DNA from 4 places in the Paenibacillus sp. V4I5 genome. Region 1 is predicted to be linked to each of the others. Evidence: riboswitches for the same ligand, from Rfam matches in the RefSeq annotation. Region 1 holds a riboswitch; each other region holds the start of a gene.
The links. A riboswitch is a leader RNA that binds a small molecule or an ion and turns the genes downstream of it on or off. The one in region 1 is predicted to bind cyclic di-GMP.
Positions count from the first base shown of each region.

Region 1 (8,037 bases):
ACCGAACGGGTGAAATTGCGATTGCGGAAAAGTTCGAGAGTGGACGCCAGACAGGATACGTTATCAACATTGATGACAGCAGCTTCATAGCTTTTGAAGGTGAAACTAAATTAGGGATTTTTAATGGAAAAGGAAAGTTATACCTCGCAGATAAGCTTGTCTACGATGGCGAGTATAAAGACAATCTATATGACGGATATGGCAAATATTTTATCAATGAAGAGCTTCAGTACGAAGGCAATTGGGTTAAGAATATCCCTAATGGACACGGGAAAACTTATGAAAAATCGGAAGATAAGGTTTATCTCTACGAAGAGGGACAATATGTTGACGGAATGCTTAACGGGAAGGGAACTCAATATTATTCATCGGGTGCCAAATATTACGAAGGGAATTTCGTAAAAGGAGGCACGAGCAACGGCACATACTACTATGAAGATGGTAAATTATGGATTGAACTTACACTTAAAGAAAATGGAACCTATTTCGCGACAATCTATTACGAAAATGGCGAACGTTATGTTGGCGAATATTCCAAAACTTACATGACCCGTCATGGCCAAGGAACTACGTACGATAAGGATGGTAACGTAATCTTCCAGGGTAAGTATAAGATTGACGTACCCCAGCCTTAAAATCTGCCAAAGCAGTAAAAGGCAATCTCTGAAAAGGGATGACGCAAAGCTAAAATTCTAGGAGGTTCAGGATGGAAGGGTTAGTCTATAAGGCGCAAGTTAAAAGAAAGATTGCTTCAGTTCTTATATTATTCTTATTATTCTTCACTGTGAGTAATGTATTTTACCGTTCTACTAGCCATGCATCAACAACAGCTATCAGTAATGTACTGAATAAAAGTATTATTGACTGGAAGCTGGATGAGGCAGCCGGTTACATTTATGCGATTACAAGCGATACGAATGAGCTGCTGTTTATCCGTACAAATGATTTGCAGATCGTAAAACAACTTGCCATTGGATCCAGCCCGTCTGGAATTGCCATGGATAATGGGAAGTTGTACATCCCCCTATCGGGGGCGACGCAAATTAAGGTTGTCGACATCGCCTCACAAGCCGTGTCATCGACGATTAATACAGCGGGCGGCCGATCTCCATTTCGTTTAGCTGTTGATGGGAATAAACTTTACTATGTTGTCAAGGACAACTCTAGTTTTATTTATGATATTAATTTAACTTCCAATCAAGAGACACAAGTTGACGTATACCCAAATGATTACTATATGGCTGATCTCGTTGTGGATACAACAACTCACACGTTGTATGTGGGCGAAAGTGGCTTGTCTGGTACCGATCTAGCTGCTTATAGTACCCAGACAGACACTTTAGTACCTAATAATCAATCTACCTATTATGAAGGCTATGGCTTCTCCTATCCGAACCGTAAGGTTATCCTAGATGGTGACGATGTGTTTTTTGCAGGGCATAAATTAGATAAGAACAATTTAAAAATCATACATGGGGACTACAAAGATGGCTACTATGAGAATAAACTTCATCATGTAAAAGGCAGTTATGTATTTTCGGATAGCGCTGTGTATGATCGAGATAACTTTACGAAAATTACGAACCTGCCCTACACAACAGAAAGAATACTAATGGATAGTACGGATGCGGTTTATTTATTCAATACGTCAACAAAGACGGTTGATAAGGTATCACTTAATCTGACACCTACAAACACGATTACGCAAGCAACCTATTCGGATAATAAATTAAGCTTTACAGTACCGTTAACTGATATGGTATTCAGTCAAGAAACCGGCCTCGTATATGCCGTATCCCAAGACACGAATAAACTTCTATATATTAATCCTGCTACGCTTTCTATTGAGCATGAAATGTTCATAGGCTCGAAGCCGACAGATATTGATATTTTTAATGGGAAGCTTTATGTGGCTTTGTTCGGTAGTACTAAAATTGCTGTGACTGACGCTCAATTCAGCGGCACCATTACAACATTTATCGTTAATGAGCCTCCATTCCAAATCGCAATTAGCTCGGATACCATCTATTATTTACCGGAATATGGAGGAAGTGGCCATCGTAATTTGTATACGTATGATGTTGCTTCTGGGGTATCTAAAAAAGTTGTTTTCAGTGATCAAATCAACACATCGTTCTATCGAGGTGACCTCATCTATAGTCCTGAATTAAACAAACTATATATTGGAGAATCGCAGTCATCTCCTTCTTATTTATCGCTGGTTGGCCCAGATCCCGCTAATGTTGGGAAATACAAAACATATGATAAATCAAACGGTTATTCACCTTCATCCAGACCTTTGGTGAAAGATGAAGCAGAAATCTTTTTTGCAGGGAAGAGGCTGGATGCGAGTAATTTGATGTCAATAAATGCCTCATACGGAGAGCAGGTCATTTTTGCCCGAAATCAATATGTCTTCTCGAAGAAAGCCGTCTATGATCGAACCAATGGCAACAAACTATTCGACCTTCCTTTTACAATAGATCACGTGACTATGGCGGATGATGGCAGTGTAGTCCTCTATAGTCTAGCTAAAAATGGTATCTATCGTTATACAAGTGTTGAGGAGATTAAGATACCTAGGGAAGTTCCCAAAAGCTCAAGCTTTACCGATACGAACTACACATCCGGGCAAATACAGGGCAGCTTGAAATGGGCAGCACCGGATGATCAATCCTATATTACAAGCTATACAGCTTACTATTTGGATGCTCAAGGTAATAAGCTGGGTATGATAGGCGAACTAGCAAAAGGCGGTGCTAATGCCATCTCTCTGGCCAGCACAGCCATACCCACTAATGCCAAGCAAATGGGTGTTTTCTCTAAAAATGCTTATGCGGAAAGCGTCAAATATACGGCATCACCTATTTATGACTCACCAAATTTCTTGGCTGGAAAGTTATCGTTCACTGAGAGCAATACTTCCTCTGGATTATATAATGGCTCTCTACAGTGGTCGCCAGGCGATGAAACAGGAATTACAGGCTACGCTGTGTATTTTCTAGATGCAAATTTACAGGCCGTTGGTAATGCGATTACTAAGGTAAATGCTGGAACAGTTACGTATGGAGTTTACAATATCCAAACTGTACCCAGCAATGCTGTAAATATTGGAGTTGTAGCTCTCAATCATTTGCAGCAGGAACTGAACATGATCAGTTTAATTAATGTTTGGGATAATATCTCTGCTGTGCCTGTAACAGTAGCCAATTCTGTTTACCTGCCAGTTCCTGGTGCAATATCCTTTATATGCACGGAAACGGTAACTGGCAAAGTGGGAGGAACTCTTTCGTGGAAAGCTGCTGATAATCAGTCGCAACTGACAGGATATAAAGTGTTTTTCTTAGACGCTAATAATGACAAAGTGGGAAATTTAGCTTTAGTTAAAAAAACAACAGGAAGTTCGTACCGAATTACGATTCCTAATGGAACTGTATTACCTTCTGGTGCTGTCAAAATCGCAATAGCAGCTTTGAATGCATTCGGGGAAAGCAGTAACCTATCCATTTTGGAGAACATTGAGTCTACAGGGACTCCGGATGAGGGAACCGACCCAGTTCAAGTTCCAGATCCAAATCCAAATCCAAACCCAAACCCAGAGCCAAGCCCAAATCCAGGTTCAGGATCGGTACCAGTCTCAGATTCAACTGCACCCAAAGTGGAGATAAGTACTAATGATAAGGGGCAAATTGTAGTCAAGCTTACATTTACAAATGAACAATTGGCTGAACTCATTGCTAAGCAATTGCTGAGTCAAGTGGATTCTTTAATTAAATCGGTTGTTATAAAGATTCAAGGACAAGGGGACTTTGCTCAAACGGAGTTAAGTGCATCTGCGATCACACAAGCAGATTCTGAGAATGCTGAAACTATGATTCACGTTCAATCCTCAATAGGAGAAGTAAAGTTTAATGCGGATTCAATCAAACAAGCTGTTGAACAGCAAGGACTAGCTGTAGATACTACAAAAATTACAGTAACTTTCAGCAAGATTGATGCTGAGTTAGAAAAGTCTTTTGGCATCCTGCTTCAACAATCCTCAGCAGAGCAAGTATTGAAACCAATTGACTTTACAATACAAGCTGCGTCTGGGGATAAACAAATCGAAATAACCTCAGTAAATTCTTATATTCAGCATTCTCTATTGGTTCCTGGGATGACGAACATTACTGCTAGCAAGAATTTGGTTGGTGTGGTCTTTGATCCCATTACGAATTCTTACTACCCAGTTCCAACGTTTTTCACGGTTAGTGAAGATGGAACACTGCAAGCAAATATGATGCGTAAGGGTAATTCTATTTATTCCTTAGTGAAGAATGTAAAAACCTTTGAAGATGTACCTTCGTCTCATTTTGCCAAGGAGGCAATTGAAACCCTGGCATCTAAATTCATTATTTCTGGTTATGATAACGGTTCTTTCGGATATGACAGACCAGTTACACGTGCTGAATTTGCTGCCTTACTTATAAGAGGGCTGGGCATTCAGCCTAAGAGTGGATTGCCTGCAAAATTTAATGATGTACAGACAAACGCATGGTATGCTGCACCTGTGTATGCTGCTGTTGAGGTTGGTTTAGTAAGTGGATATGAGGATGGTACCTTTAAACCAGACCAACCGATTACCCGTCAGGAAATGATGAAAATGGTTCACAGCATGCTGCAAGCAGGTGGATACACAAAACAATTAACGGAAACAGAAAAGAATGCGGCTATTAACAAATTTGGAGATCAATTGAGCATTCAACCATGGGCAAGAGAGGCTGTTGCCGTTGGTATACAGGAAGGCATTGTTAATGGTGTTACCGATTCGACCTTCTCCCCTGCAACGCTAGCGGACCGAGGACAAAGTGCTAAGATACTGTACCAAGCTTTAAAGGTTTTAAATTTTATTAATTAAATGTAGCAGGTGAATGTGGCGACCGTACCCTAGATGGGAACGGTCGTTCCTTATTTGTAGGACGGGATATCAGCACGATGGTAGGTATTAATGGAGAAGGGCGTAACGCCAAGAACATTGTCCTACTTAAACTTTTTTGTGTAAAATCACACACATTGTGTACTGAGCACCTCTTTTTTGTAGAAATATGTTGAATTTCATTATTTTATGGAATACCATGGAAATAGTTAGTTCTTTACGACTAGCAATAATGAGCGAAACACACCTAATATCAAGCAATAATGAACAAAGGCAAATCCATCGAAAGGTGGAGACGCAAAGCCACGGGTCTAAGCCATGAGTCACACTTCATGGGACGATAGCCGGGTTACTCTTTAGAGGCTTGTTTTTTTATTGCCAAAAAAGAAAGGAGGGTCCCAAAATGGCAACCTATCTTATGCTGATTAAAGTGTTCGACGATGCCGAAAAGGTCATTTACAAATTTGGTCCAACAGAAGAAAGTTTGGGTGAAATTGAATTTAATCTAGTTCATGAAGAATTTCGGCAGCTAGAGAGAGTTCCAGGTACTACCAAAGACCATATGTTCATGAAGGCTGCTTCAGCTATTGCAAGATGTTATGCAGAGGGAGACGGTTTTCCGGACAAAACTTTTTTTGCTTCATAAAGAATTGTCTTAATTCTAACATCGCTTCCGGTTCGACTAGAGATTGTTTTTGATATTATGGATCTTGATGATTGTGAACCGCGGGATATTAAAAGCACGGTTATCGTTTCTTATAACCAACTAAATAAGATTCAGAGTATTCCTGTTCCGGAAGGGCTGTAAAAGAAGAGGTGGAACAAAAATGATATTTATAAGAGATGCGAATATCAAAGCCATTTCTATAGGCTTATTCATCTATATAGTCTGCCTTTTCGCATTTCCCCTTCTATTGGCCTTATTATTTGTAGGGATTAATGACATGAATGATTTTGAAACGCAAACATTTAAGGAAATTGATCTCATTACGGAAGAGGCGGTATGGTACTTATCTGCACTTACTGCAGGTTACGCTGCTTCATTAATGTTTTGTGATGGTTCTTTGTTAGATGATGTGCAAAAAAGCTAAGCTTGGCCACTCGGCTAGACTTAGCTTTTATTGCGTTGTCCGACCATAATCGCTTGGATGCCTTTATTATTCCCCCCATAACGCTTCACAAATGCCGGCTCAATCCACCTCTTCTCCGAATGCTCACGCCCCTGAATCACGATACGGTCCATATAAACGTCCACAACGATGCTCTGGCTAGCCGCGCTGCCTTCAGGCTCATTATTTGCATTCCATATTTCCTGTACTGAGGCGCTGGATACGGCTAGGAACTCCAACTGTTTTATCTGCTTAGTCGTCTCCAAATTCCAGTGGGTATGTCCACTGAAGAACACAATATTCGGATATGCATTCACAATCGCCCTGAGCTCTTGATGCTGTACAACTCCGAGCTCTTGATCCGAGCCGTCCACGGTATGAACGAGTGGTTGATGCAAGAAAACGAAAATAGGCTTGTCCGGCGCTGCAGCCGCAGCTGCCTTCAATTTTTCCTGAAACCAAGTAAGTTGTTCAGTGGATAGATAGGCATCCTCTTTCACGTTAGGATCCACATCGCGATAAAATTCACCACCAAGAAATAGAAAGTGATAGTCCTCCATGACGAGCTCATGGTAGGGCTTTTCATAGTTAAACATCTGATGGAACAGGTCAATTGCTTTTTGGCTTGTCCATTTCGGATTCAGCTTGCTGGTATCCTGATCGCCATTCTCCGTTTGCCACATCCCATAATACTCATGATTACCCATCGTTGCATGAACGGGAGGTAAGGTGTGTTCGCTCATAATGCTGACTAGACTCCGATTATCTGCTTCGTTGCCATTGCTGAGGTCACCATTGAGCACCATAAGTCTGCTGTCAGGTCGGATGAGATGATGATCGGCTAAAGCCGCACGGAAGCGCTTTTGTGAATCTTCGTCTTCTGCACCCACATGTACGTCACTCAGCACGGAAAAAGAAAAGAGTGGTTCATTACTTGCTGTGGATGTTTTTTTAGGAATAGTACGAAAAAGTTTTACCATAGGCAGTGGCTCTTTACTAAGAATATCCGCCATAAATGATTTCGAAACAGGCGCTATCGCCGTTGCTTCCCAAGCAAAGGTAGGGAGTAGTAGAAGGAATAAAGCGGATAACAGGATGCGTATAGTTAACGTTTGTAATTGTTGTTTCATATAAGTAAAACCTTCCTTTTCCCAGGATAAAAGCGCGGGTTACCAAGTTTGTTAAGTATTTAACCAATATGTCTGTCGTATAAACACTGTTTTTGACTGACACAGGTCTTAGATGCGCCCCGACTAAGGTCTAGGAACAAATACCGTCGTTAGTCCGTTTTGGAAAGCTTCGTTTTTACCTAAAATAAAGACATGAACAAGAGCACAGCACAACAACACAGCAAACAACGAAAGGCGGTGACGAAACGATGAAAAGAAATACGGGCTTAGCCGCTCTGCTAATCGCATTCGGTGCACTGATTCTGTTAAATAAGCTAGGCATTCACATGGGACCTTTTATTGGCTCGGTGATGGGATACTTGATTCCAATAGGAATGGTTGGCCTTGGTTATGTAGGTATTCAGAACGGCAGCAAATTCGGTTGGATCATTGCAGGGCTTGGCGCTATCATCCTGATTAGTAAATTAGCTGGTTGGATCATCATTTTACTGGCGATTGGGTTGATAGGTTACGGAGTTTCGATGTTGACAAGAAGAACTGTGTAATGGAATGAAACGAATACAGAGAGTGAAAAAGGTGGTATGAGAGATGAGCCTATTTAGGCGAATGAGAGACATTACCGTAGCAACACTGAATGAACATCTGGAGCGATCGGAAGACCCGGTCCGCTTGATTGACCAGTACTTAGCAGCGCAGCGTGAGCAGCTTCAACAGTCCGAGAGACTGTATCAGCAATGCGTCAGCCATGCAGCGTCCCTCCGGCAGCAATATCTGACGGCGCTGGAAACCAAAGAGAAGCGCGAGCATCAAGCGCTGCTTGCTCTGAAGGCCGGCGAAGAACATATGGCAAGGATCGTGCTTCAAGAGAAGCTGCAAGCCGAAG
Region 1 covers NZ_JAUSZB010000002.1:5,170,761-5,178,797, forward strand. Annotated here, with positions in the region: gene QFZ78_RS25615 (stalk domain-containing protein) at 1-635, shown strand, start outside; gene QFZ78_RS25620 (S-layer homology domain-containing protein) at 707-4,897, shown strand; cyclic di-GMP riboswitch class I at 5,178-5,272, shown strand; gene QFZ78_RS25625 (hypothetical protein) at 5,319-5,561, shown strand; gene QFZ78_RS25630 (hypothetical protein) at 5,743-6,006, shown strand; gene QFZ78_RS25635 (metallophosphoesterase family protein) at 6,027-7,154, opposite strand; gene QFZ78_RS25640 (LiaF transmembrane domain-containing protein) at 7,403-7,699, shown strand; gene QFZ78_RS25645 (PspA/IM30 family protein) at 7,743-8,037, shown strand, end outside.

Region 2 (8,037 bases), 2.3 Mb from region 1:
AGTACATTCGAGAGCATTGTTATTTAACTACACAGCCCATTGAGGAACCGGATAATCCGCAGCATTTGATCGATTTGTTCAATATGATTGATGCCGAGAATATGATTCTGTATTCGAGTGATTATCCGCATTGGGATTTCGATTCACCAAGTATGATTCTGCGGAGACTAAAGCCGGAGGCGAAGCGTAAAATCTTTTACGAAAATGCCAAAAGCCTATATAACCTTTAACTCACGGAGGACCTTATGACGGTACATTACGTGCTGGATGCGGACGCTGTCTCCGAAGGCGGTCACGCCGTCGTCACAATCGAGGGGAAGAGCATCGGCATTTACCGGATAAACAATGAATATTACGCTTTAAACAATTATTGCCCCCACCAGGGGGCGCCGATGTGCGCAGGACTCGTATCTGGTACTACGCTCCCTTCGGACGTGTATGAATACGAGTACGGTAAAATGGGCGAAATCATCCGCTGCCCCTGGCATGGCTGGGAATTCGATATTCGAACCGGCAAATCTTTATTCAGCGAAAAGATTTGGGTAAAAACGTATAAGGTGAATGTGCAAGACGGCAAAGTTGGTGTTGATCTGGAAAGAAAGTAGACAACGAGAATAAGCGAAATAGGAGGGATCGAATGGGCTGAAAACTCCTATTCGATCCCCTTTATTCTTTTTGTAACAGGATAGAACTGAATTCATTTAAGTTGCTAATGTTTATTAAAAAATGGCAATTAGAGCAAACTGTTATTTAAATTATCCGAAGGGCCTACTCGACCGGTGGGTTATTTTTATGTCTTCGCATATACTCTTTCACGGCCTCTACCACAACATCAACCATCTTCTTATTCTGTTTCGCGGCGAATATCTTTAACTCAGTATGGAATTGTTCATCGAAATCAAATGTTGCTTTTTTCTTATTTACAGGTTTCTGTATACCTGTATTTACAGTTTCCTGTATTTCTTGACTCCGCCGTTTTCCTAATAACTGTTCAATCGCATCACGCTTGGACACGCTGCTCCAGCTCCTCGACAAAATTTCTATAATTGCTTAATGCCGATGTATCCATATTACTGTATTCCTGTATTCCTGTAATAGAAAACTCCTTGATTCTATTTCTTCGCTTTATTTCCGATCGAAACACAACTCCCTCGTATTCTCTCCTTACCCTATCAATGATTGTTTTATCAATGATTGTTCTAGAATCGATCATTGTTGGCAATATGCCGCATAAAACAAGGTCCAGTTTTTTAACCTCTTTGATGTGAATCATTGTTGCGATGTATCTGTCCAGCGCGTCATAACACATTGGTTCGCATTGTAGCATGACGATTGCATAGTCGGAAGCTACTAAACCATTAATCGTGTGCTCTCCGAGATTTGGAGGTAAATCAATAAGTATGTAGTCGTATCTGGCCTTTACTTTATGTAGTGTATCTCTCAAAATGGTCGAACTCATTGAAGGATTTTGATGGATAAGCATGGGCAGAGTTGCAAGCATTTCATCAGCCGGAATGAAGTGAAGGTTGTAGGTTAACTTGCGGATGTAGGGGGTGGGATTCATGTTTTTACATGCCTCAAAAATAGTCATTTTGGAGTAATCGTGTATATCTCGTTGAGTAAGAAACTGTGTCAAATTGCCTTGGCTATCGAAGTCGACACAGAGAACCTTGTACTTCTTAGAGAGAAGATACCCCGTGATGGCCGTGGTTGTCGTTTTGCCAACGCCGCCTTTTTGATTACCGATTGAAATAATGGCTCCCATAACCCATTCCTCCTTATTTCTGTAAACCTTTATTCCTGTATATAGTTCTACAATAGATCTATTTAAAAGGGGGTCATGCACGGTCAAGTTGAGAGTGTATTCGGCAACCATAGCGCCAGGAATTTCTCTTTCAAATCAATTTTCTGTATATGTATCCATAAGGTCACTTTTCGCCAAAATAATAGGACCTCAACAAAACTACGAATGAACAAAGAATGATTAGAACCACCAGCGGTTTATTCGAAAATCCGATGCCCAAAATATGACAGAAAGTAGATAGAAAGCATATATATCAAACTTTGGAAAAACAGATACATGTAAAACCGTAATCATTAGTAGAGTAAGAATGAATCCGTATCGAAATACATAATCACGGCTAAATAAGTGATGGTCCAAAAAGTTGAATGGCGAGGCATTCAGGTGGAGAGCATTGTGGGCATTCACGAACTCAGTACCTTTTTTACAGCTTCAGCTACCCTGTCTTTATCAAAAGGCTTCACAATAAAATCTCTAGCGCCAAGGGTAATGGCTTCAATAACAAAGGATTGTTGCCCCATTGCGGATACCATAATGATCTTTGAATCGCTCTTGTAACTTTTAATTTCCTTTAATGCCGTAATACCATCCATCTCGGGCATTGTGATATCCAACGTAATCATGTCAGGTGAATGCTGTAAAAAAAGAGAGATGGCCTCAAGTCCATTCGATGCTTCGGCTACAATTTCATGCCCTAATTCTAAGAGGATGTTCTTAATCATCAATCGCATAAAGATAGAATCATCAACAACCATTAGTCTCGCCATATTAATTATCACCTTTCAGAGGGACTTTCTACCTAGCTATTTACTGTTATAGAACATAAGGAAAACTCCCCTTAAAAGAAGAATAAGGGGAGTTGTGGATATATCCCTTCCTTCGGTAACTGGCAAGCATAGCGAAGTATTTCGCCTTAGCTCCTTTAGCTTTGCGTCACTAATTTTCATTAGCTTTGCTCTTATCGTTTAGCAGAAGAATTACTATGTATTCTAAAGTATAGCACTCTTAATACTAGTAATAAAGTACTAGTATTAAAAGTTTCAGCGAGGCAGCCCTTGATTTATGTTAACCAAGATGAGTTATGCTGCCCGAATCCGTCGCGAATATCAAGCAATATTTGTAAGACATTCGGGAAATTGGATCATTTAGATGTGTTATAGGTAAATAATGCCCGATTTCAGTGAGAAAGACGAACGATTCTCTTGATTAATTCTGAAATCCTATGTATTATTAAGATAGATTTTAACGCATAAGGGTTGATAATTGATCTTGAAGGTGATTCCATGCCACAACTAGATTCTAATGAATACAAGAAGAAGCTGTGTCACCTCTATAACGAAATCTCCAAAGAGTTGTTTGGGTTTGGCACAACATTGCTGAAGGTTTCAATTGATCAGAATATTATTACTTTTCATGCCAAGCACCGCCGCTCACCGCGTTCAACTGCATTGGAAGGCGAGGCGCCAACGCTCAAACACGAAGTCGATTTTTATATGTCCTCTATATACAAGAAGAGAATCCGGGACAGGCTGGAGCAAGAACTGGGCTTATCCATGGATGCGGTATTAAGGGATTATGATCCGCCGACGCAATGGGCAATAACGAACATTATTCTTAAACAAACCGAATAGTTTAGTCGAAGGTGTTCTCTTTTGATTTATCTTAAGAGGAAACCACATGTATACCAATAGATGTCACTTTGCATTGTTTACAATGAAGAGTGCTCTTGATTAGAAGCTTCTTTCTATCAAGGGTACTTTTCTTTTTTTTTTGTATAGCTGGATTTAAGGCGAAACGCGCATATTTCTGGGGTCATGAAGAATACTAGTAAAAATTTAACAGGGGATTCACGCATTAAAATTATACATGATAAAACTTGGGAGGACGATGAATGATGAGACAAAAAATGGTTCGTGGTTTAATTTCTTTATCTGTAGTAGGACTAGCCTTAACAGGTTGCGGCACGAAGGACCAGGGTAATACAAGTGGAGCTACGACAGCACCCACAGCAGCTGCCACAGCGGCATCCAAAGGGGAACCTACAACTTTAATCATTTCCACCTGGGGTTTTGCGGATGATTTCTTTAAGAAAGAAGTGTACGCGCCGTTTGAGAAGGAGCATAATGCCAAGATTGTTCTGGAGATAGGAAATAACGCAGAACGTATGAACAAAGTGAAGCAGGGCAGCTCGAGTGTGGATCTCATTTATTTATCTGACTATTACGCACAACAAGGAATTGAAGCGGGACTGTTCGATAAGATCGACCGCAGTAGGATTCCGAATTTGAAAGACATTTATGATCTGGCCAAGGCGCCGCTGGGTGAAGATTATGGTCCAGCCTACACGGTAGGTCGACTAGGCATTGCTTACAATCCGAAAGCAACAACCAAAGAAATCAAGTCATGGAGCGACCTATGGAGTCCAGAACTCTCCAAAAAGCTGACACTTCCTAACATCACGGGGACAACTGGCCCAATGGTCTTGGATGCAGCATCTGTCGTTGCTGGAAATGCTACGTTTAATGAGGATCAAGCTTTTGCAAAAATTAAGGAGTTGAACAAAGGAGTCGTTAAATACTACGGCCAAACCTCCGAATTCGTAAACATGTTCGCACAAGGGGAAATTGCTGCTGGTCCTATCATGGAAATGTACGTGAAGGATTTGAAAGCAGCTGTGCCAGAAACGAAGTTCGTCTCCCCGCAAGAAGGAGCTTACGCCGTAATGAACACGGTCAACGTGATTAAAGGAAGTAAAAACAAGCAGCTGGCTGAGGATTTCATCAACTGGCATTTGAGCAAGGAAGTACAGGAGAAATCAGCGAAAGCGAAAGTAGATTCACCTGTAAACACAACACTTCAGCTTTCGCCTGAAGAAGCTACAGGGATTACCTATGGCGCAGACGTGGTGAATAAACTTCGCAAATTGGATATGAAATTCGTCAATCAGAATCTCAAAGCATGGATTGCCCGCTTCAACAAGGAAGTTGCTCAATAAATAAAATCAATCAAGGGTATATGCTTATATACCCTTGATTTCTTCAATAGGACTTAAAGGGGGCTTAGTCATGAAAAAGAAGGTCATCCTAGATGTAGACACGGGTGTGGATGATGCGCTAGGTATTCTTTTGGCCATTCGCAGCGGAGACATGGATGTTCTCGGAATTACAACCGTGAATGGCAACGTTTCTCTGGATCAAGCGACCAAGAATACATGTAAGATCCTCCAACTGCTTGGGATGGAAGAGAAGATTCCGGTCGTTAAAGGGGCAGACAAGCCTTTGATGCGAGCTTCTCACTTTGAGCATCATGTCCATGGCAATGACGGGCTTGGCGGCGCTTTAAGCGATATGCCGGTTCATATGCAGACGACCGCTGGACATGCCTCCGATTTTATCGTGGAACAAGTACGGAAGCACGCCGGAGAAGTCACGTTGGTTATGACCGCGCCGTTAACGAATCTGGCATTGGCGGTTATGAAGCATCCTGATCTGATTCATCAGGTCAAGGAAGTCATTGTGATGGGGGGCGTCGTTCAAGGCTTCGGCAATGTAACGCCCACGGCGGAATACAATATGTTTGTCGATCCGGAAGCCGCGAAGATCGTTTTCCAGGCAGGTTTTCCATCCTTAACCCTTGTAGGATTGGATGTGACGCGTAAAGCGCTGCTGACCGATGAACATATCCGTGAGCTCGGAGATTCTCCCATAGCCCGCTATGTTCAGGAAAGCACCGCGAATTATATGAAGCGTTACTATGAACGTAACGGAGTTCGGGCCTGTGCGCTTCATGATCCACTTGCAGTCGGAGTGGCTCTGAATAAACAGTTGGTCACGACACGCCATTATTACGTTGATGTCGAAACCCGAAGCGAGCTGTGCGACGGACAGACCGTATGCGATTTCCAGAACCGCTTGTCCAAAGAGGCTAATGTTCATGTGTGTACGGATGTATCGGCTGACGAATTCCTCCAGCTTTTTATACACGCCTTGCGTGCCTAGCGAACCCAGGAACAGGAGTAAAGCTACATGAAAAAAACGTACTTATTTTTATTATTGCTACCGGGACTACTGTTCCTGACGATTTTCATGGTGATACCGATCTTTCTCACGATAGGTTCAACCTTTTTCGATAAAGGGACGTTTACGCTGGGAGGGTACTTAAGTTTCTTTAAAGACCCTTATTTTCTCAAGATCGTGTGGACGACGCTGCGTGTCAGCTTGGTAACCACCCTATTTTGCATATTGCTTGGATTTCCTGTGGCTTACTTCATCTCCAAACAGAGTCCGAGACAAAAGGCGATCTTACTTGCATTAGCTATTTTCCCGCTGCTTACGAGCTCGGTTGTCAGGTCGTTCAGCTGGATGATTATTTTAGGTAAAAAAGGGCTGCTTAATAATGCCTTGATGGCCATTGGTATCATCCAAGAGCCACTCAATATTTTGTATACACCAGCTGCGATGATGATTGGTCTTCTCCATTTGTTTCTTCCGCTCATCATTATTACGTTGGTCGGTGTTCTTGAGAATATAGATCCGGATCTGATCAAAGCGGCGGAGAGCTTGGGAGCTAACCGATTTACGGCTTTCGTCAAGGTCATCGTTCCGCTTAGTGTACCGGGATTAATTATAGGCAGTATCCTTGTATTTGTCGGAAGTTTAACAGCTTATACGACACCGGCTTTGCTCGGAGGCAAGCAGCGGGTCATTTCAACATTCCTCTATCAGAATGCGATTACTCTGAACGATTGGTATCTCGCCTCCGTCATTGCCGTGATTATGATCGTGATCACCTTCGTGGTTATTGCGCTTATGAACAAACTGGCTACTAAATTAAATCCGAAGGGGTAGAAGTATGCGGGAGAAGAATCGAGGACTGGCCTTATTTACGCTTCTTGTCTACATGTTCTTGCTCGGGCCGCTCGTCATTATTGCATTTGCTTCATTTGAGCCAGGGAGTGTATTGAAATTCCCACCGACAGGATTCTCATTGAAATGGTATCGCAACATTTTGGAAGTCAAGATGTTCATGACGACCGCGGGTACCTCGGTTATTGTATCGATGATCGGTAATTTGTTTGCACTGCTGCTTGGTATCCCAGCGGCTTATGCGTTAAGCCGGTTTGAGTTTAAGGGGAAAGGGGCGCTTAATGCGATTTTTATTTCCCCTGTGCTTATTCCAGGTATCGTGCTTGGGTTTACGATGCTCAAGTACCTTATCGTCACCTATCACCTGCCGATCTATGCAGCTTTGCTGATTGGGCATACCGTGATTATGCTTCCTTTTATTATCCGCGTCATTGCATCAAGCTTATCGAATTTTGATTTTGCAATTGAGGAAGCTGCGTTAAGTCTTGGTGCCGGTCAGCTTAAAACCTTTTTCAAAGTGGTCCTACCGAACATCAAATCCGGTATTATCGCAGCCATTCTTATTGCATTTTTAGAATCATTTAATAATGTCGACATCTCGGTCTTTATGACGGGTCCCGGAGTCAGTACGCTGCCCATACAGATGCTGACATATGTGGAGAATCATTTTGACCCTACAATTGCCGCTATTTCTGTCTTACTAATGCTCTTCACTGCCGTACTTATGTTCATCATTGAACGGTTGATGGGTTTATCCTACTTCACCAAACGATAACGGAGGCTTTCATCCATGGCATTGCTATCACTGGAAAATATTTCGGTTGCCTATGACCAGCAATATATTCTGCAGGACTTCAACCTAAGTGTTGAAAAAGGAAGTCTGATCTCGCTGCTCGGTCCAAGTGGATGCGGGAAAACGACGACTCTACGGCTAATCGCGGGATTTATAGAGGCGAGGGCAGGTAAATTTTCACTAAACGGAAAAGATTATACGCACGTTCCCGTCAACAAACGGAACTTTGGATTCGTGTTTCAGAGCTATGCTTTGTTTCCGCACTTATCCATTTATGACAATGTAGCTTTCGGTCTGCGTCTTCGGAAAGTGAGTGGGGCAGAGATCGATCGGCGAGTCAGAAACATCCTCGATATCGTAAGTCTGTCCGGCTTCGAAAAGCGGTTTCCGAAGGAACTCTCAGGCGGCCAAAGACAGCGGGTCGCAATTGCCAGGGCACTTGTGATCGAGCCGGAATTGCTGCTCTTCGACGAACCGCTAAGCAATTTGGACGCTAATCTGCGCATTAATATGCGGGTGGAGATCCGACGCATTCAGCAGGAGCTCGGTATTACTACTGTCTATGTATCGCATGATCA
Region 2 covers NZ_JAUSZB010000002.1:7,450,970-7,459,006, forward strand. Annotated here, with positions in the region: gene QFZ78_RS35420 (amidohydrolase family protein) at 1-230, shown strand, start outside; gene QFZ78_RS35425 (Rieske (2Fe-2S) protein) at 246-605, shown strand; gene QFZ78_RS35430 (hypothetical protein) at 769-1,014, opposite strand; gene QFZ78_RS35435 (ParA family protein) at 1,001-1,765, opposite strand; gene QFZ78_RS35440 (response regulator) at 2,206-2,568, opposite strand; cyclic di-GMP riboswitch class I at 2,680-2,768, opposite strand; gene QFZ78_RS35445 (hypothetical protein) at 3,085-3,432, shown strand; gene QFZ78_RS35450 (ABC transporter substrate-binding protein) at 3,696-4,796, shown strand; gene QFZ78_RS35455 (nucleoside hydrolase) at 4,867-5,799, shown strand; gene QFZ78_RS35460 (ABC transporter permease) at 5,827-6,648, shown strand; gene QFZ78_RS35465 (ABC transporter permease) at 6,653-7,441, shown strand; gene QFZ78_RS35470 (ABC transporter ATP-binding protein) at 7,457-8,037, shown strand, end outside.
Region 2: another riboswitch for cyclic di-GMP. It lies ahead of QFZ78_RS35440 (response regulator); the one in region 1 lies ahead of QFZ78_RS25625 (hypothetical protein).

Region 3 (8,037 bases), 2.5 Mb from region 1:
GTATTCAACCAGTTAGCAAGGAATTAATTGTCGATATTGCTAAACTAGGATACCCGTATGAGAAGATTGAAGGCTTGACGGTTGTTGACAAACATACAATTGCGATTGTTAACGACAATGACTTCGGTATTAGCTATGACGATAAAGGCGTATTAACACTAACAAGCGCGCCAACACAGCTACAACTTATTCAAGTTTCAGACGACTTATCCACGAAATAAAGTAAACGAAAACCCAGTTCATCGAGGCGCTCTCGGTGGTCTGGGTTTTATTATTTAAACCATATCAGCGAGGGCTTTGTCTACGAAAGAATATTTAAACGTAAAGCCATGCTCTAATAATACGCGAGGGAGCACCTTCTGACCTTCCAAAAGCAGCGTAGATAACTCACCGAACATTATTTTTAAAATAAAAGCGGGAAGCGGGAAAAGATTAGGTCTCCGCATTGCTTTCGCTAAGGCCCGTCCAAACTCCCTATTCGTGACCGGATTCGGCGCTGTCGCATTAACAGGACCTAGCATCGCTTCATTCTGAATGCAAAAATCGATAAGCCTCACCATATCATCGATGTGAATCCAGGAGAGCCATTGCTTGCCGCTGCCTATGGGACCGCCAACACCAAGCTTATAAGGCAAGGCCATTTTTGGGAATGCGCCTTCCTTGCCATCTAGAACAAGGCCAACGCGGACTTTTACGATGCGTGTTCCCTGTATCTGATCAGCCGCGGCTTCCCACTGTTCGACTACCTTCGATAAGAAATCCACTGGGCGATGCGGACTTCGTTCGTCAAAGGTTTCGGTTTCTGAGGTCCCGTAAACGGACATTCCTGAAGCATTAACGACGACTTTCGGTTTCACATCCATGCGTTCTACAAGCTGAGCCACTTGCTCAGCCGCTTTTAGACGAGACCCAACGATTCGTTCTTTGGCTGCAGCTGTCCAACGCTGATTTATCGACTCACCAGCTAAATTTACTATGGCATCCAGTCCTGCGAATGCGCTCGAATCCGTCTTTAGTTGATCCCAAGTGACGGTGCGTACATGCTCTATAACAGCTCTGGGTGAACGTGAAATATTGATGACTTCATGACCTTGCTGCTGCAAATGAGAAATCAATCGTTTGCCTATAAACCCGCTGCCGCCGGTGACTGCTACTTTCATCATTCAGCACCTCCTTTCTTTTATTATAGGGCCTATATACAATGTTTTCCAATCTGCGTTATTCTTCTCTTTACATTACTATGTTATATTGGAAATAGGGAGGGATGCCAAATGTTTCGTTTTTTATTCCGAAAATCACCCAAACCGTCCAAGAGAAGTCGCGTAGGCAAATCCAAACCGGACTTTCGAGCTTCAGATCTACCCCAAGGGCTTGGTTTGCTAGAAGGAGTTCCGTTAGAACGTATCGTTACTAAGCTGAATAGTGCACTTCCACTTGATTATGTAGAAAGACTCCAATATCGCGTAAAAGCTGGGAATCCTTCCATGTCCGATGACGAGTTTGCCTGTAAATGGTTCGAATTAAAGCGATTTTTCCTGATGAATCTCATTTTAAAAAGAACTCCGATGTTTAGCAGCGAAATCGATGAAATTTGGCATGAGATGCTGATGTTTACGAGAGAATATCAACGGTTCGGGGATCAATTCGCTGGTGGCGTTATTCATCATTCACCTGAACGTGAACCGAAGCAAATGCCGGGTGAACGTGCTTGGTTCGATTGGGTATATGCGCACTTGTTCGAGTTCGCTCCAACGAGTTCACGATGCTGGAACGGTTTTTTCCGCAATCCGCTGGATGAGGAACGTACAGATTTGCTTCGCAAAGCGAATGAAGAAGAAATCGCCGAGCAATGGTTCGATATGGAGCAGGCGAAGCGGTATCCAGAAGTTGCAGAGACGATCCGCATACTAATCACGCAGGCGATTAAAGAAGCCAGACATTCAGTGAACAGTCGCAGGTTTGAGGACACAGGCTGGAAGGATTCACTAACAAACCCGAACAACTTGGTGTATATGGCAGGAGCCATGATGTTCTTCTCCATTCAGGATAATGGTAACTATACAAGCGGGATGAACTCGCAGTGGCCTGAGGCTGGACTAGAATCGGAGAAATACAAGCAAAGCAGCTGTTCTTCATCGGGTTGTGGCGGCTATGGAAGCAATAACGACAGCTCAGGAGATCAAGGTAGTGGTGGCTCTAGCAGCTGCAGCTCCGGCTCGGGTTCTTCTTGCTCGTCAGGGTCGAGCTGCGGGTCTGGATGCGGCGGCAGTTAACGTAAGCTGTGGAAGCAGCATTCTGTTCGTAAAATCGCATGACCCCGACTGGGGTTCCGGGTAAAGCGGCGAATGGACACTAGGAACATGATGAAAACTTTCTTTTGGACACTCTCCGTCGGAGGGTGTCTTTTGTTGTGCGCCCAGCATGGGCGCTATCTACAGGGTTCAAGTCCTGAATGGCGAAGGCAGTAGTAGCCATTAGCTTAAGACAAGGGTGTCGCCCGCGAGGATGAATCTAAAGGAAGTCAGCGGCTCACAGATTCAAAACTAGAGCCAAATTGGAGACACATATCGTCATTTTTCGTGTATAATTGGAATTCGGTGTCGATTTCTTTGACCTTCGGTAAATTAAACAGCGATAGGAGTCATCTCTAATGAATCGATTGCGTGGTTTTCTAAATTCTTATCATCCCATTGTACATACGTTAATACTTGGAACCGTTATGGCTAGGGCCGCGTCCTCTATGAGTTTGCCGTTTCTCGCGATTTATTTAGCCAGACATACGTCGATGAGTGCGGTGATGATCGGAATTGTCATTGGGATGGGTTCTTTGGCTGGGACCGTAGGCGGTTTTATTGGGGGCACCTTATCGGACCGATTCGGAAGGCGCATTATCATGCTGGCGGCGCTTTTCGGCTGGGCGTTCGTGTTCTTAGGCTTCGGCATGGTTAAATTACCAATTCTGTTTATGCTGCTCAATATGCTGAACGGCTTGTGCCGATCCTTTTATGAGCCCGTGTCGCAGGCGTTGATGGCAGATCTCACAGAACCTGCTAAGCGACTTAAAGTATTTTCGATGCGGTATATGGCTATTAATCTTGGTGTTGCAGTCGGGCCACTTTTGGGTGCCTTTTTCGCTACGATGAACGGTGCGCTGCCTTTTCTCATCACAGGAATCATTTATTTTATTTATGCGGTCACTCTTTACGCACTGCTCATCGCTTTTGGCATCAAGAAAATCGAGGGTGAGAAGAAATCTTCGGTTACTTTCGGTTCTGCTGTGCGAGTGATTCGCAGTGATATGACTTTTCGCTTGTATATCTTTGGTGGCATTATTGGAGCTATCGGATACTCCCAGGTGATGGTGACACTTTCGCAATATTTGGAGCAGAGTTTTGTCGATGGCGTGAAAATGTTTGCGATCTTGATGAGTGTGAATGCGATTGTGGTCATTGTCATGCAGATTCCACTTACTCGGTTGGCCGAAAAGTACACGCCAGTCGCTGCAATTGTAATTGGCAACCTAATGTTTGCGTTAGGGGATGTCGGCTTTGCATTTTCCCACTCGCTGGTATGGCTAATTATTTCGATGGGTATTTTCACCCTTGGCGAGATTCTAAATTACCCCGCTGCTAATATGTTGATTGACAAATTAGCTCCCGAGCATATGCGTGGCACCTATTTTGGCGCTCAAACATTAACGAACATAGGCCACTTTATTGGACCCTGGGTAGGTGGGTTCTTGCTCGTTTCTTATGGTGGAGATACGTTATATGTTCTTATGGCTGTTCTTACAATTACGGGATCCATTTTCTACTGGAGAGGCTCAATTCGTCAAATGATGGCGAAAAATACGTCGAAAAAAGAATTTTTTTGAAAAATAATGCAAAATTAGTTCTTAGGAACTATTCGATTTCAAAACGACTTCCCGTATCCTTGAGAGTGTACATATTTATTACTCTTAGTTCTTCAGATATGTAGCAAGACATCTCGACAAAGGCAAAGCTGGCGAAAGCCAGTGACGCAAAGCTAAAGGGGCTTCCTTGTCCTGCAAACCGGACTCGCAGCCAGCCAGCCGCCGAACGATTGGGTATCAACATCAGAACCCCTCCGATCGGTTCACTATGGTGGGGTTTTTCTCTGTCATAACAAATTCATGTAAAAATAAAAGGAGGATCCAGCAGCATGCAATCAGAAGGAATACAACAAGAAGAACAAAAAGTGACCTCGCTATGTGGTAATCATGTTGCCCGTTTGGTGCCTTCCTCGGATGGACCAAAGCTCATGATTAATCGGGAAGAATACGCATTAAATGAAAATTGTTGGGATGTTGAAATGTTTCACGGGAGAAACAATAGCATCTTGATTTTCTACTGGAAGGGCGAGGTTAAACTTTCTGTGAAAATGCCGCCGATGTCGCAAATTGAAGCATTTTTGACAAGGCTTTATCAATGTTTATCATCCAAATTAAGAACGGTACAGCCTATCTAGGCGTACCGTTTTTTTATTACCAGCTGTAAGGGATTTATAAAGACAAAATGATTGTCACAAATTGACAAAAACTGATATAATGATTGTAGGTTTTAGTAGTGCTTTGGAACTATTTTTAGGGGGATACATAGCATGAGATTAATCACTCGTTCGGATTTTGACGGATTAGTATGCGCGATGCTTTTCAAAAAGTTAAACATGGTGGATGAAATGAAATTCGTCCATCCCAAAGATATGCAGGACGGTTTGATAGAGGTTTCGGAAAACGATATTTTGGCCAATGTCCCTTATGTAGCGGGTTGTGGCTTGTGGTTCGATCATCATTCCAGTGAACTTGAGCGGATGGGCGAAAAGATTGAATTCAAAGGGGAAACCCGTATCGCGCCAAGTGCGGCACGTGTTGTTTATGATTACTATGGAGGGCCTGAGACCTTCGGTGATATCGATGATATTATGCGTGGGGTAGATAAAGCGGATTCGGCGCAGTTCAGCAAAGAAGATATTTTGAACCCAAGCGGATGGGATTTATTATCTTTTATCATGGATGCTCGAACGGGTTTAGGCCGTTATCGCGATTATCGGATTAGTAATTATCAATTGATGGAAGATCTTGTGGAGCACTGTGCAACGATGTCCGTTCATGAGATTATGGAATTACCAGATGTGAAAGAGCGTGTTTCGCGATATTTTGAGTTAGATGCCTTATATCGTGATATGCTTCAAACCTATACGCGGACGGAAGGCAATGTTATTATTACCGACCTTCGTGATGTGGAAACCATCTATCCAGGGAACCGTTTCATGGTGTATGCCCTTTATCCGGAGCAAAATATCTCGATTTGGGTCGTCGATGGCCGAAATAAACAAAACTGCGTCTTTGCTTGTGGTCACAGCATTGTGAATCGCTCGTCCAAAACGAATATTGGCAATTTGATGCTCCAAAATGGTGGAGGCGGTCATCGTGCAGCTGGTACTTGCCAAGTTGACTATGTGCACGCTGAGGAAGTTTTGAAGAAAATTGTTGAAACGATGAGAACAGACGGATAAAATAAGTGAAACGGACCGCAGGATGGGGAGTTCCCGGAAAGCGGTTTTTCACGAAATGGGGACAGGGGGCAATGGAGTGGAGTTAGAACAAATTCATCATGTGGCGATCATCAGCTCCAATTATGAGCGATCGAAACACTTCTATGTCGACTTACTTGGATTAACAGTCATACACGAAACATATCGTGCAGAACGTGACTCCTATAAGTTGGATCTACGCATCGGGAAGACCGAGCAGCAGATCGAGTTGTTTTCATTTCCGAATCCTCCGCTGCGAATTAACCAGCCTGAGGCAAGGGGTCTTAGGCATCTGGCTTTTGTCGTGCCGAATATGGAACAAAGCGTTAAGGAACTTGAGAGCAAGGGGATTGTGGTAGAACCGGTGAGGATTGATCCTATTACCGGTGACCAATATACTTTTTTTGCAGATCCGGATGGGTTGCCCTTGGAGTTGGTGGAACATGCGAAATGATCGCCAAGAAAGGACAGAACAGGAGCCGAAGCTGAGGTTTGCCAAAGGCTGCCTATGGAGTATTCTTGTGTCCATTCCCTTATGGGCGTTATTGATTTGGTTTTTGTTTATAAAATAAAATCCCTCATTAGCTTGGTCTGACCGCTGCATGCATGCAGTTCGGTCGGATGAGCCGTTGAGGGATTTTTATTTTTCCACATAAGAAAGTATAAGTTTTCGGAACCCGAAAACCGCTTTCTTATTGGCGATAAAACCTAATATAGGGATCTTTGGTCGGAGACCAAAGTCTCTCCGCATATAGGGATCTTTGGTAGTAGACCAAAGTCTCTCCTCGCTAAACGCGGTCGCACATCCCTGATCGGCCTCGATAGAGGTTTTCTTACTTGTCCGTTTGTCTGCGCGGTGGCAATGGTCCTAGATACTGGAACAGGTTACATTCGATCCGACCATTAAATAGTTTGCGCTTCTTATCCGCGCGGCGGTTCATATAGTGCTCGAGCTGTGTGCTCGGGCTTAAGATGAACATGCTCCATGAAGGCATGGGAGCGGTGAGTGCACCGAGCTGGCGCAGCGCCACCTCTACATCTTGCGCTTCACCAAGCCGCTCTCCATAAGGAGGGTTGGTGATCAAGCAGCCGTAGTCTCCGCGTGGGCGGGCTTTAGCTACTGGTTCCACGAGCAGCTTGAACTGCTTCGTCAAGCCGGCGGCTTTCGCGGCAGCCTCTGCGACTTCGATGGCAGAGGGATCAATGTCACTGCCAATGATGTTCAGCGGAACATCATCTTTAACCGCGTCGAAGGCCTCGTCGCGAGCCTTGTCCCACAGCTTGCGGGGGATATTGCCCCACGCCTCGCTAGGGAAGCTGCGCCGCAGTCCTGGCGCGATGTTCCATCCGATCATAGCAGCCTCGATCGGAATCGTTCCAGACCCGCAGAACGGGTCGTAGAGCGGTCTGTCGACCTTCCAGCGGCTCAGGAGGATCATCGCAGCCGCCATGGTTTCCTTGAGCGGCGCTTCGGTCACGAGCTTGCGGTAGCCACGCTTGTGTAAGCTGGCGCCGGTAGTGTCGATCGTTAGCGTTGCGATATCGTTCAGGAGTGCGATTTCAATCACGTAGCGTGCTCCGTTCTCAGGGAACCACTCCGTTCCGTAGCGAAGCTTCAGCTTCTCCACGACGGCTTTTTTCACAATTCCTTGGCAAGCGGGAACGCTAGATAATTGTGACTTATGGGAACGCCCTTCCACAGGGAATTCGGCATCGTTCGGAATCCAGTCCGGCCAAGCAAGCGCTTTGGCGCCTTCGAAAAGCTCATCGAAAGTCACGGCCTTAAATTGGCCCATGAGTACCAAGATGCGATCGGCGGTTCTGAGCCAAAGATTGGTGCGGCAGATGGCCAGCTCATCGCCAAGAAATCGGACACGGCCATTCTCGACAGTCACCTCGTTGTAGCCAAGATCACGGATTTCGCGAGCAACAATGGCCTCAAGTCCCATTGGGCAAGTTGCGATTAGTTCAATTTGTTGTGGCATGTTTAGATTCCTTCCATCCGGGTTGTACATCGCTCAATAAACTCATACAATTAACAAGTATAGGACAAATAGGTTACACTTACAAACGGAACACGCAAAGTGGATACTTTGATGCTTTTTCTAAGGAGGATAAAACATGGAAACCATAACAGCCGAGAGCTATATGGAGGGTTTATACGAAGAAGATACCGTTCTAGAGCGAGTTAAGGAAGTCATACGCACCCATAATATGCCCGAAATATCGATAGCACCAGGATACGGCAGATTGCTCACTATGCTGGTTACGATGATAGGCGCAACGAAGGTGTTGGAAGTAGGTGCTTTGGGCGGTTATAGCGGGATTTGTTTGGCGAGAGGCTTGAAAGAGGGCGGCAAGCTGATTTCGCTTGAGTTAAAACAAGAATTTGCTGATGTAGCCAAGCAAAATGTGACCGAAGCGGGCCTTGGCGAGCTCGTTGAGTACCGGATTGGCGAAGCACTCATTCATCTGAATGAGCTT
Region 3 covers NZ_JAUSZB010000002.1:2,666,223-2,674,259, reverse strand. Annotated here, with positions in the region: gene QFZ78_RS14075 (esterase-like activity of phytase family protein) at 1-221, shown strand, start outside; gene QFZ78_RS14070 (TIGR01777 family oxidoreductase) at 276-1,160, opposite strand; gene QFZ78_RS14065 (glycine-rich domain-containing protein) at 1,272-2,273, shown strand; gene QFZ78_RS14060 (MDR family MFS transporter) at 2,651-3,874, shown strand; cyclic di-GMP riboswitch class I at 3,986-4,080, shown strand; gene QFZ78_RS14055 (hypothetical protein) at 4,183-4,488, shown strand; gene QFZ78_RS14050 (DHH family phosphoesterase) at 4,621-5,535, shown strand; gene gloA2 (SMU1112c/YaeR family gloxylase I-like metalloprotein) at 5,612-6,007, shown strand; gene QFZ78_RS14040 (THUMP domain-containing class I SAM-dependent RNA methyltransferase) at 6,387-7,538, opposite strand; gene QFZ78_RS14035 (O-methyltransferase) at 7,675-8,037, shown strand, end outside.
Region 3: another riboswitch for cyclic di-GMP. It lies ahead of QFZ78_RS14055 (hypothetical protein); the one in region 1 lies ahead of QFZ78_RS25625 (hypothetical protein).

Region 4 (8,037 bases), 2.8 Mb from region 1:
CCACGTTGGCCGTTCGATAAATTTACAGCGGCAAACCGTAAGCTGGGTACGCAAATGAAAGCGACTGGCGAAGTTATGGCGATTGGCCGTACATTCGAAGAGTCCATTCATAAAGCGGTTCGTTCCTTGGAGATCGGCGTACATCGTTTGTTCCTGAAAGAAACAGATTTAATAGATCAAGAAACATTGGAATTACGCCTGCAAAAACCCGACGATGAGCGCTTGTTCTTATTAGCAGAAGCTTACCGTAGAGGCTATACAGTGGAACAATTGCAAAAATTGACGAATATTGACTGGTGGTTCTTGAACAAACTGGATGGCCTGATTAAATACGAGAAAGAAATTGCGGCAAGCGAACTCACGAACGAGCTGCTATTCGAAACGAAACGTAAAGGCTTTACAGACCGTGCGATTGCTGAGATTCGTACTTTGGCTGGTTGCTCGACATTCACCAAAGAAGCTGAAGTCAGAACTCACCGTTTACAACAAAATATTAAGCCGGTTTACAAAATGGTAGATACTTGCGCAGCGGAATTCGAAGCTTCAACGCCATACTACTATTCGACTTATGAGCAAGAAGATGAAGTTACGGAAACAACGAAAGAAAAGGTTGTGGTGCTTGGTTCCGGTCCGATTCGTATCGGTCAAGGGATTGAGTTCGATTACTCCACAGTTCATGCGGTTTGGGCGATCCAAGCGGCAGGTTACGAAGCGGTTATTATCAACAATAACCCAGAAACGGTGTCAACGGATTTCAATACGTCCGATCGCTTGTACTTCGAGCCTCTGTTCTTTGAAGATGTAATGAACGTCATCGAGCGTGAAAACCCAATTGGGGTTATCGTTCAATTTGGTGGTCAAACAGCGATTAACTTGGCTGCACCTTTACACAAAGCTGGTGTACGCATTCTCGGTTCTGATTTGGAAAGTATCGATACAGCGGAAGATCGTAAGAAATTCGAAGCCTTACTTAGCAAGCTCTCGATTGCTCAACCACCAGGCGGCACCGTTACATCGGTTGACCAAGCTGTGGGTACAGCTGCGAAATTCGGTTATCCGGTTATCGTTCGTCCATCTTACGTCCTAGGTGGACGCGCTATGGAAATCGTCTACTCCGATGAAGAATTGTTAAGCTACATGGAATATGCTGTGAAAATCAACCCAGAGCATCCGGTCCTGATCGACCGCTACATGCTTGGTAAAGAGGTAGAGGTTGATGCGATCTGCGATAGAGAAACGGTTCTAATCCCAGGGATTATGGAACACGTTGAACGCGCAGGGGTTCACTCCGGTGACTCCATCGCGGTTTATCCACCGCAATCCGTCTCGGACGAGATTAAACAACAAATTATCGACATTACGACGAAAATCGGCCTTGAGCTGAACGTAGTTGGTCTGGTTAACATCCAGTTCGTTATTCATAACGATCAAGTGTATGTGATCGAGGTAAACCCGCGTTCTTCCAGAACCGTGCCTTTCTTGAGCAAAGTAACGAACATCCCGATGGCTAACGTGGCTACACGCGTCATTATGGGACAAAAGCTGGCTGATATGGGCTACCAAGGCGGTTTATGGCCGGAAGACAAGTACGTATCGGTTAAAGTGCCAGTGTTTTCCTTCGCGAAGCTGCGCCGTGTAGATACGACGCTCGGACCTGAAATGAAATCGACGGGTGAGGTTATGGGGCGCGATATCAATTTTGCCAAAGCACTCTACAAAGGCTTAATTGGAGCGGGCATGAAAATTCCTGCAGCAGGATCTGTCGTTGTAACAGTAGCTGACAAAGATAAAGATGAAGCGATTGAAATCTTAAAAGGCTTCTATCGCCTTGGATATAAAATCATTGCAACAGGCGGAACGGCAACAGCGATCGAACAAGCTGGTCTTCCAGTGACGACCGTTCACAAGCTGAGCGAAGGTTCGCCTAACATTCTGGATCTCATCCGCAGCGGTGATGCACAGTTCGTTGTGAACACACTGACGAAAGGTAAAGAGCCAGAGCGTGATGGTTTCCGCATTCGTCGTGAAGCTGTAGAGAACGGTGTAGTTTGTATGACATCACTTGATACAGTAAGAGCGCTTGTTAATATGCTTGAAACGATCAACTTCTCCTCACGAGCAATGCCAATTCATGTCTAAAGGAGAGTGACGAATTTGAGTACGTTAACTCGCACAGATGTTACTGGACGCATTATGGTCGCTTTGGATTATGCTAACGCAGAAGGTGCTGAAGGGCTGCTAAAGCAGCTCGAAGGCATCCCGTGTTACGTGAAGGTGGGCATGCAACTGTTCTATGCTGCGGGTCCCGGCTTCGTCGCGAGTCTGAAAGATCGCGGCTACAAGGTGTTCCTCGATGTGAAGATGCATGACATTCCGAACACAGTCAAAGGCGGCGCGGAAAGCGTGACGCGCCTTGGGGTTGACGTGTTCAATGTCCATGCTGCCGGAGGCAAGCAGATGATGGAAGCCGCCTTGGAGGGTGTCGACAAGGGGTTAGTAACTGGAGCTGTACGTCCGATCGTGATCGGCGTGACGCAGTTGACCAGCACCAGCGTGCAGGTGCTGAATGATGAGATCGGCCTGACCGGTACGGTTGAGCAGGCCGTCATTCGCTATGCCCGCTTGGCGCATGCTGCGGGGCTGCAGGGTGTTGTCGCGTCACCGCTAGAGGTGACAGCGATTAAGGCGGCGTGTGGTGACGGGTTCGTCACCGTGACGCCAGGCATTCGCCCGGCTGGAGCCGACGTGGGTGACCAGTCGCGCATCATGACGCCGGCTGAGGCGTTCGCGCAGGGGACGGATTACGTCGTGATCGGTCGACCGATCACAGGCGCAGCGGATCCAAGAGCAGCAATTGAAGCGATTATCGATTCAATCGTGTAGTATGCTTTTGTCTAACAACGGAAGGAACGGTGGTAGGAACATGAGTCAACTCGAAACAATCGCGCAGCATATTGCAGCGTCATTATTAGATATCGAAGCAGTAGCACTTCGACCGCAGCAGCCTTTTACGTGGACTTCTGGCCTCAAGTCGCCAATCTATTGTGACAATCGTCTGACAATGTCACACCCAGCTATTCGCGAAGCGATCGCTGACGGCTTCGCAGCTTTGATCCAAGAGAAATTTCCGGATGCTGAGGTTGTTGCTGGTACGGCAACAGCGGGGATTCCTCATGCCGCTTGGGTAGCTCAGAAGCTAGGTCTCCCGATGATCTACATTCGTGATAAAGCCAAAGGACATGGCAAAGAGAACTTGATTGAAGGCACTGTGAAACCAGGTCAAAAGGTGATCGTGATTGAGGATCTTATCTCTACGGGTGGCAGTTCTTTGAAAGCAGCTATTGCAGTCAAAGAAGCTGGCGCTGTAGCGCTGGGTGTGCTGGCGATTTTCTCCTATCAGCTAGATAAAGCAACAGATGCGTTCCAAGATGCTGATATGCCACTGTATACTCTTTCCAATTACTCCACACTGCTTGAAGTGGCTTTAGAGAAGGGGAAAATCAAACAAGAAGACATGGAATTACTTCGTTCTTGGAGATCAAATCCTGCTGCATTTGGTGTAGATCTGTAGCTACTTATAATGCGAAGATTGACGAATTGTGTAAGAATATCCTATACTGGATAAGTGCTAGGTACTGCCTAACATCTGCGAAATGGCAAATGACGCGAAAGCGACAGACGCAAAGCTATAGGGGCTTCTCGGTTACGGCCGCATGCTCGCCAGCTACCGAACGATGAGAGGAGAAGTGCTCGTAAATATCAATAGTGTTCTGACTGCAATTAGCGGTGGAGATGCATTGAAGCAAGCCGTTGGCATTCAGCTTTTAAGCAAAGTAAGTGATATGCAAGCAGCTTCATCTAGTACATTAATACAGGATTTTGCTAAATCCCAACAGCTGGTTACCGCTTCTGCGACACCGCATTTGGGTGGTAATCTCGACATCCGCATATAAGTTCATAACAGAAGAAGCTCTACCTTTACGAAAAGGAGAGCTTCTTTTTTTATTTGCCGAGGTTATTCTTGAGTCAGTTGTTGAATGAATGTTTGCAAGGGCTGGGACATCCACTTTTTGGGGTGGAGCAGCAGTTGAAGATCCAGTTTTAAGTCCGAATGTGAAAAAGGAAGATGGGCAAGTTTCCCTTGTTCCAGTTCGTTCTGTACGGCAATTTGGGGCAGCAGGGCGATGCCAAGGCCATTCATGACGCAGTGCTTAATTGTTTCTAAATTACCGAGCTCAAATCCAATTTGAAGCGGGACAGCATGATCTTTTAGTAACTTTTCAAACATACCTCGATAGATGATGCAGCCCTCTTCAGTAACGATAAATTCGGCTTGTTGAAAATCAGTTAGCTGTATTTGTGCTCGCTTCGTTAGCGGATGCTCAAGCGGTGCTACCAAAACCAAAGGTTCTTCTCTGACTTTCGTGCATGCAAGTGCGGTGTCTGCCGGATAACGATCTAATATTAGCCCTATATCATAATCCCCTTCTCTTACTTTGGTAATAAGCGAAGCTTCACTGTCAGGGAAGAGCTGGATATTAAGACCAGGGTAAAGCTGTTTCAGCACATGTAAATAGGGCGGTAAATAGTAAGCTGCGAGTGAGTTAATCGTACCGATGGTCAGTGTTCCGCTAACCTCACTTGTTATCATTTCTTTGGATTGATCATAGAGGTCAAGCATTTGCAAGACCAGCTTTAACAAGCTTTCACCAGGTGCTGTTAATCGAAGCTGACGTCCATATCTTTCGAATAATGGTACGCCATACTCTCGTTCCAGCTTCTGAATTTGCATCGTAATACTGGATTGCGCATAGCCCAATTCTTCGGCAGCTCGTGTAAAGCTCTTTCTCCGTGCAACCTCCCGAAAGGTTCGGAAATAGGTTAAATCCATGGGAACCCCTCGCTTTAATATCAAAATTTTTGATGAGTCTTATCATTTATTATAGCTAACTGTGATTCAATGATCCATGCTAAAGTGAATGTACAAATGAATGAGGATTGGGAGATGATTGGGATGTTAAGAGAAAAAGACTTAAACGGGATCTATGTTCCCATTATTACGCCATTTGATGAGGAATACGAGGTGGATGCAGCCTCTTTCTATAATCTAGCTTACAATTTATTTCAAGATGAGGTAGACGGACTGGTCGTCAATGGAACGACAGGGGAATCGCCGACGATTACAAATGAGGAAATGGCGATCTTGTTCGCTACAGCACAAGCGGCTCGCGAGGCTGCGCAAGTAGATGTTCCGCTCATTGTAGGTACAGGAACGAATGTTACCTTGTCCACGGTGAAAAAGACGGAGGCTGCAGGGAAATTAGGGGCTGACGCCGTTTTAGTCGTTGTGCCTTACTATAATCGGCCGAGTCAACAAGGGATCATTGAACATTTTCGCCGGGCAGCCAGCGTTGGTGTCCCTGTTATTTTATATGAAGTACCGCATCGCACGGGTGTTACGTTGGAACTTGATACTGTGCGTACGATACTTGAACTCGATGGTGTCATAGGTATGAAGGACAGTACGCCGAACACCCGATTGGTGTCTGAGCTTACTCGTCTAGGCTCGAAACCCGTACTGTGTGGGGAGGACTCACTGCTTTTTGCGGCGCTTAGCTCCGGTGCTAAAGGGGTTATGAGTGCGTCAGCGAATGTAATGACTGAGCGGTTTGTTTCGTTCTATCGGCATTTTGTTGCAGGTCAACACGAAATGAGTAAGCAGCTATTCGATGAATTGCTGCCACTCATCCGATTACTTTTCGAAGAGCCTAATCCAGCACCTCTCAAATGGCTGCTTGAGCAGCAAGGTGTCATTGAATCCGGAACACTTCGCTTGCCGCTGCTTTCGGTGACAGAAGGCCTGCAGGAGAAGTTAGCCGATTATTTGCAAAAATGAGAGGGAGAGATTTGATGAATCGGACTAGAGTATTTACAGGTTCTCCATGGGAACCTCTAGTAGGATATTGCCGGGCGATTCGGGTGGGGAACCGCATTGAGGTTGCTGGCACAACAGCAATGAGGGATGGAGAGGTCGTTGGCGAAGGTAATCCGTATGTGCAAGCACAATTCGTCCTCCAGACGATCGAGCAGGCGCTGCAAGAACTTGGGGGGCAAATGTCAGATGTCATTCGAACGCGGATGTATGTAACGGATATCTCCTTATGGCAGGAATTTGGCAAGGCACATGGGGAGTTTTTCCGTGACGTTCAGCCCGTGGCGACGATGGTTGAAGTGAAGGCTTTGATAGATCCTTTGTTGTTGATAGAGATTGAGATTGAAGCTCTGTTGATGGAGGAAACTGAGAATGGCTTGAAGTAAGGCATTTAAGTATAAAAAAAGCGCTTATCCTCTTAGAAGGCGATTTGAAATCGCGGGCATAAGGGAAAAGGCGCTCTTTGTTTACATTTTATCCTACACGTTTACCAAGAATGATGAGGTCGCGTTCGATTCCGTCAAGTTCAGCAACGCCAGGCAGATGAGCCCAGTTGACGAAGCCGAATTTGCGGAAAAGGTGGAGGCTAGGATCGTTATGGCCAAAAATGAAGCCAAGCAGTGTCTTCAGTCCCAGCTTTGGACTAGCGTCTATTGCGTGCTCCATCAGGTAACGGCCAATGCCTTGGCCGCGAAAAGCTTCATCGACATAAATGCTGACTTCCGCTGTAGCGTTATAGGCGGGTCGGCCATAGAAGGACTGAAAGCTGAGCCAGCCACAAATGCCACTGCCGTTTTCCAATACCCATAAAGGGCGGAAATCCGCAGAGTGCTCATAGAACCAGCCTTCGCGACTGGCTATGGTTACGGGTTCTGTATCTGCTGTAACCATGCGTCCTTCAATGGTGGAATTATAAATTCGTACAATGTCTGCTAAGTCTTCCAAGCTGGCATCGCGGATCGTTAGATGATTCGTACTCATGAGTAGGCTCATACCTTTCAGTGGTTATTTATTCATCTCGGCAAGGTTTAACCAAAAACGACTGATGGTCTCTGTTCCTTTGTCCCAATTGACCAAATGGAAATGCTCATTCGGCGCGTGCAGGTTTTCACCTGGTAGACCAAAGCCAAGCAGCACTACGGGTGCTTCTAATACGCGTCCCAACACTTCAACAATTGGGATTGAACCTCCGCTTCGAGTATATACAGGCCAAACGCCATAGGTATCCTCATAAGCTTCCGCAGCTGCTACCATTACAGGCTCGTCAATTGGCGTGATAAAAGGATTTCCGCGCAGCTGGCGGTCTAGGATTACTTTTACGCCAGGCATAGAGAGGGCGCGGATATGATTTTCAACCGCATCCATGATTTCCTCGGGTACTTGTGCCGCAACGAGACGGCAAGCTATTTTAGCGCTAGCTCGATTAGGAATGATTGGTTTAATGCCTTCACCTTGAAAGCCGCCGCTTACGGATGTGATTTCCAAGGTCGGTCTTGAAGTCGTTTGTTCGTAGAAAGAGAACCCATTTTCGCCATATAAGGTCTCAACATGTAAGTCCGATCGAACCTTGTTCGCGTCGGGTTCTACTTGTTTAAAGGCTTCGCGCTCTTTGTCCGATAGTTCAATGACTCGATCATAGAAGCCTTCGACCGCTACTCGACCATTCTCATCATGGAAGGAACTTAGCAGCTTCGATAAAGCGTGAATTGGATTTTGAACCGCGCCGCCAAACAGGCCAGAATGAAGGTCACTATTTGCGCCATCAATCGTAATTTCAAACCCAGCAAGCCCGCGAAGACCATACATAAGTGCAGGTTTTCCTGGTCCTTGCATCTGAGTATCGGAAAGAACAATGGTATCGGCTTGTAATTTATCTTTATACTTTTCCACGAATGCTGGTAGATGCTTACTCGCGATCTCTTCTTCGCCTTCAATACAAAATTTCACATTAACAGGTAGACTGCCGTGTGTTCGTAAAAAAGCCTCAATCGCTTTGGCGTAAAGCAGTAGTTGACCTTTATCATCAGTGCTTCCGCGGCCAAATAGTTTGCCATCTTGAATCACGGGCTCAAAAGGAGGAGTGTTCCACAGTTCTAACGGCTCGG
Region 4 covers NZ_JAUSZB010000002.1:7,982,229-7,990,265, forward strand. Annotated here, with positions in the region: gene carB (carbamoyl-phosphate synthase large subunit) at 1-2,139, shown strand, start outside; gene pyrF (orotidine-5'-phosphate decarboxylase) at 2,194-2,883, shown strand; gene pyrE (orotate phosphoribosyltransferase) at 2,924-3,571, shown strand; cyclic di-GMP riboswitch class I at 3,646-3,732, shown strand; gene QFZ78_RS37740 (putative motility protein) at 3,747-3,953, shown strand; gene QFZ78_RS37745 (LysR family transcriptional regulator) at 4,016-4,891, opposite strand; gene dapA (4-hydroxy-tetrahydrodipicolinate synthase) at 5,015-5,896, shown strand; gene QFZ78_RS37755 (RidA family protein) at 5,911-6,318, shown strand; gene QFZ78_RS37760 (GNAT family N-acetyltransferase) at 6,407-6,913, opposite strand; gene QFZ78_RS37765 (dipeptidase) at 6,938-8,037, opposite strand, start outside.
Region 4: another riboswitch for cyclic di-GMP. It lies ahead of QFZ78_RS37740 (putative motility protein); the one in region 1 lies ahead of QFZ78_RS25625 (hypothetical protein).